DNA from 2 places in the Streptosporangium sp. NPDC004631 genome. Region 2 is predicted to be linked to the other one. Evidence: predicted binding sites of a transcription regulator. Region 2 holds the regulator's gene; the other holds the start of a gene.
The links. The regulator LexA, encoded in region 2, represses DNA repair genes until DNA is damaged. The targets are predictions, from matches to a motif close to TCGAACANNTGTTCGA.
Positions count from the first base shown of each region.

Region 1 (2,395 bases), on a different contig from region 2:
GGAAGCACGGCCTGAGGCGGCGGCCGGGGCGGGGGCGGCGGGCGGCGGAGTGGCCGGGCTGTCCACGCGGGGGCCGATGCCGAGCTTCTCCTTGATCTTCTTCTCGATCTCGTTGGCCATGTCCGGGTGGTTCTTCAGGAAGTTGCGGGCGTTCTCCTTGCCCTGACCGAGCTGGTCGCCCTCGTAGGTGTACCAAGCGCCGGACTTGCGGACGAAGCCGTGCTCGACCCCCATGTCGATCAGGCCACCCTCGCGGGAGATGCCGACGCCGTAGAGGATGTCGAAGTCGGCCACCCGGAAGGGCGGGGCCATCTTGTTCTTGACGACCTTGACACGGGTGCGGTTGCCCACCGCCTCGGTGCCGTCCTTCAGCGTCTCGATGCGGCGGATGTCGAGCCGGACCGAGGCATAGAACTTCAGCGCCTTTCCACCGGTCGTGGTCTCCGGCGAGCCGAACATGACGCCGATCTTCTCTCGGAGCTGGTTGATGAAGATGGCTGTGGTGCCGGTGTTGTTGAGCGCGCCGGCGACCTTGCGCAGGGCCTGCGACATCAGCCGGGCCTGGAGACCGACGTGGCTGTCACCCATCTCGCCCTCGATCTCGGCCTTGGGCACCAGGGCCGCGACCGAGTCGATGACCAGCAGGTCGACGGCACCGGAGCGGATCAGCATGTCGGCGATCTCCAGCGCCTGCTCACCGGTGTCGGGCTGGGAGACGAGCAGCGCGTCGGTGTCGACGCCGAGTTTCTTGGCGTACTCGGGGTCGAGGGCGTGCTCGGCGTCGATGAACGCCGCGATGCCGCCGGCTCGCTGGGCGTTGGCCACCGCGTGCAGCGCGACGGTGGTCTTGCCGGAGGACTCGGGACCGTAGACCTCGACGATGCGGCCTCGCGGGAACCCGCCGATGCCCAGGGCGACGTCGAGCGCGATGGAACTGGTCGGGATCACTTCGATGGGCGCCCGGGTCTCGTCACCGAGACGCATGATCGAGCCCTTACCGAACTGTCGCTCGATCTGAGCAAGGGCGGTCTCAAGCGCCTTCTCGCGGTCGTTAGCTGCCATGTGAGCCCCCTGGAGGGTCGCGGGTTGGATCGGTTGCCAGAAAGCTACGGGGTGCCACCGACAGTTTCCGGAGAGCACGCCTGGAGCGACGGTGTCCAATATAGCCGAACGACTGTTCGATCGTAGCTCAACGAGACCACGTGTTCCGGGGTGTCACAGACGGCCTGGGCCGACGGACCCCATCCGGAAGGCAACATTCCCGGGCATTGCTCCGCACATGTTGTCTCCAAGGCGAACCGGGGCGATCCTGAGGGCAAACGATCCCGAGGTGTCCCACGTGACCAGCACGTTCAGCCGACAACGTCTGATCCATCTTGGCTCCCTGGCCACCGAACTGTCGAAGCACGGGCTGGTCAGCCGCACGGTCGGGGGCGACGATCCCGTGCTGTGGGTGTGGCATCCGGACAGCGGCCGGCAGACGATCGTCTTCGCCACCCCGGCCAAGGACGGGTGGCTCTTCCTGTGGTCGCCCGACGGGCAGGAGGACACCGGGGATCTCCGACTGGTGGCAGAGGCGCTCGGGAAACTGCTGGACGGCTCCTCCTGACCGCGTTCCCCATAGCCGGTAGACGAACGTGCGGCGGAGGGTGCGGGACCGGAAGTGGTGGCCGTCCCCAGGTTCAGGGTTGGGCACGGGCATTGGGCTGGGCGGTGGCGACGGCGACCACATAGGCGATCTCGGTGGCATCGGCGAAGGTCCGCCTGACGAACGCGGCCTTGCGCAGCGGCCGCGGGAGCGGCCCAGCCCGGCTGCTGTCAGCCGTATTCCGCGCCGCCGCCGTAACCGCCAGCCGTTCGCCCCGGTCCTCACCGGGGTCGCCGCTCTGGAGCCTTTGCCCCTTTGGCGCAGCCCTTTTCCTGTTCGGCGGCCTCCTGTAGCGCCTTCACCAGCTCACCGTCCAGGACCATCCCGGCTGCGTGATGGTGAGCGCGGGCCGTGGTGGAGTCCACGCCTACCAGGTCAAGATCGACCTGACCCCGGGCAGCGGCCTCGGCGATCACGGCCTGCATCGGCCACTCGAAGACGCCGGTTGTGGCCCACGACCGGAACCTGTCGTGGACGGTGGACCACGGCCCGCATTCGGCGGGCAGGTCTCGCCACGGGCCACCGACACGAAACCGCCACATCACGGCGTTGAACCGCTGCCGCAGGTCCGGGATCAGGCCTTGCCCGCCAAGGAACAGGTGAGGCTCGATCAAGGACCATTCGTCATCGGTGAGGTCGCCGCGCGCCATGGCGACGCTCTACCGGGATCGGAGACCAACGCGCAGGCGAATCCCCCTGGCCCTAACGCCGGGTCTCACTCCCGTGGTTCTCGTCCTCGGCATCGCG
Region 1 is NZ_JBSGCR010000016.1:15,793-18,187, reverse strand. It holds gene recA (recombinase RecA) at 1-1,062, opposite strand, end outside; gene ACWEF2_RS17810 (hypothetical protein) at 1,340-1,609, shown strand; gene ACWEF2_RS17805 (transposase) at 1,870-2,298, opposite strand.
Region 1: a site for LexA is predicted at 1,167-1,182, ahead of recA (recombinase RecA). Genes of this name have one in related genera too.

Region 2 (2,395 bases):
ATGAGCAACACCGTCTCCTGCGTGGTGAACCTGCGTCCGCACTCCGGGCAGGTGCGTCTGCGGCGGATTGCCCCGCCGTCCTCGGTGGACCGGCTGTCGATGACCCGCGTGTCAGGGTGACGACAGAACGGACAGTGCACGCGCGTCGCCTCCTCGACCTGCCTAGCGGCTCACCTTTCTCGTGTTACTCCAGGTGCTCCACAGCCTCCACGCGAAGACGCTCGCGCGCGCCCCTCGAATGGTCGAGATGCGGTAATAGAAACACAATCTATGGTGGAGTAGAGCGATGAAGCCACTAGATGTTGTGGTCCAACCGTAGAAGTGTCGGCCCATGAACGCAAGTTAGGCAGGCCCCGCGAGCCGAAGTCCCTGATCAGCGCATCGCACCGGGGACGGCCGGGCGTGTCGCCCCTCCGGCCACTCCCGCACCCCCCTCCCCGCCGGCGGACCCGCCGGCCTCTCAGCGGGCCGAACCGCCGGGCAGATGGAGCCGCGCCCCCGGCTGGATCACCGAGTCGGACAGGTCGTTGACATCCATTATCAGGCGGACCATCGAGGCGGGATCACCCTCCGTGGTGACCGCCTCGGCGATCTTCCACAGCGAGTCGCCCTTGCGCACCACGACCCACGGCAGCCCCTCGCGGCTCCTGCGCTCACCCGCCGAGGCCGCGTCGATGCGGGCGCCGACCCAGAGGGCCCCCAGGGTCAGGACGGTGAGCGCGGACACCACCACGACCCTCCCCCTCCGGGTGAGCCGGAGGGGCGGGGCCTGGCCGCGCCCGCCCCTCGCCGGCCCGGGCCTTCGGACAGGCGGCCGCCGGGACCCCCACCTTGTTTCGATCGCCTGCACGGTGCGCCCCCCATCCCCTCGACATGGCCGAACACACGTCGAAGAAAGGTCGATGAATCGAACACGATGTCGATTGAACTCCCGTACGATGTTGTACACCACGACGCCGCTGATTTCGAGGACGACTCGAACAATTGTTTGAATATGATCTTCGGCGAGGATACGGTTGCTCTGTGCGACGCAGTCAGTACAGACCGGGAGCGAGGAGATCGCATGAGCGAGCACAATGAGAACGCTTCGGCCGTCAGCGACCTGGCGGTGCGCAGGCGCGACTCCCTTGGCCTCACCCCCAGGCAGCGCAAGATCCTTGAGGTGATCCGCGACTCCGTGCAGCGACGCGGCTACCCGCCGTCCATGCGGGAGATCGGCGAGGCGGTGCAGCTCACCAGCACCTCCAGCGTGTCGCACCAGTTGACGGCGTTGCAGCGCAAGGGTTACCTGCGCCGTGACCCGCACCGCCCCCGCGCCCTCGAAGTGCGCCTGCCCGGCGAGCCGGTGCTCTGGGTGGACCCCACCGGTGACGACGAGACGCCGGTCAACCGCCCGACCGCGGCCTACGTGCCGCTCGTCGGCCGGATCGCCGCCGGCGGCCCGATCCTCGCCGAGGAGAGCGTCGAAGACGTCTTCGCCCTGCCCAAGCAGCTCGTCGGCGAGGGCACGCTCTTCCTGCTCCAGGTGACCGGTGACTCGATGATCGAGGCCGCGATCGCCGACGGTGACTGGGTGGTCGTCCGTCAGCAGCCGGTGGCCGACAACGGCGACGTGGTCGCCGCGATGATCGACGGTGAGGCCACGGTCAAGACCTTCAAGCGCAAGGACGGCCACGTCTGGCTGGTTCCGCACAACCCGAACTACGACCCGATCCCCGGCGACGAGGCCACCGTGCTGGGCAAGGTCGTGGCGGTGCTGCGCAAGCTCTGACCCGGTCCGGATGGGAGCGGTCCCCGATCGGGGACCGCTCCCATCCGGATATCAACGGCAGGGCACCTCCGCCCCGGGGACGGAGGGAACGTCAAGGGACGATGTTGACCAGCTTGGGCGCGCGGACGATGACCTTGCGGGGAGGGCCGGACAGGAAGGCCCCGACCTTCTCCGAGGCCAGCGCCAGGGCCTCCAGATCGGCCTCGGAGATCTCCGGGGAGACCTCCAGCCGGTCACGGACCTTGCCGGCGACCTGCACGACACACGTGACGGAGTCCTGGACCAGCAGGGCGGCCTCGGCCGTCGGCCACCCGGCGGTGGCGACCGAGGCCGAACGCCCCAGACGCTCCCAGCCCTCCTCCGCGGTGTACGGCGCGACCAGCGACAGCATGATCGCCAATGTCTCCGCGGCCTCCCGGACCGCCGGGTCGGCGGCGCCGGGCCCGGAGTCGATGGCTCGGCGGGCCGCGCTCGTCAGCTCCATCATGCGGGCCACCGCGACGTTGAAGCGGTGGGAGTCGACCAGTTTCGTGACCTCGTCGATGGTCCGGTGGACGAACTTGCGCAGTTCCAGGTCACCGGCGGCGAAGTCCACGCCGGGGGCACAGGCGGCACCGGCCTCGG
Region 2 is NZ_JBSGCR010000008.1:151,532-153,926, forward strand. It holds gene nrdR (transcriptional regulator NrdR) at 1-140, opposite strand, end outside; gene ACWEF2_RS11265 (LysM peptidoglycan-binding domain-containing protein) at 461-733, opposite strand; gene lexA (transcriptional repressor LexA) at 1,064-1,771, shown strand; gene leuS (leucine--tRNA ligase) at 1,863-2,395, opposite strand, start outside.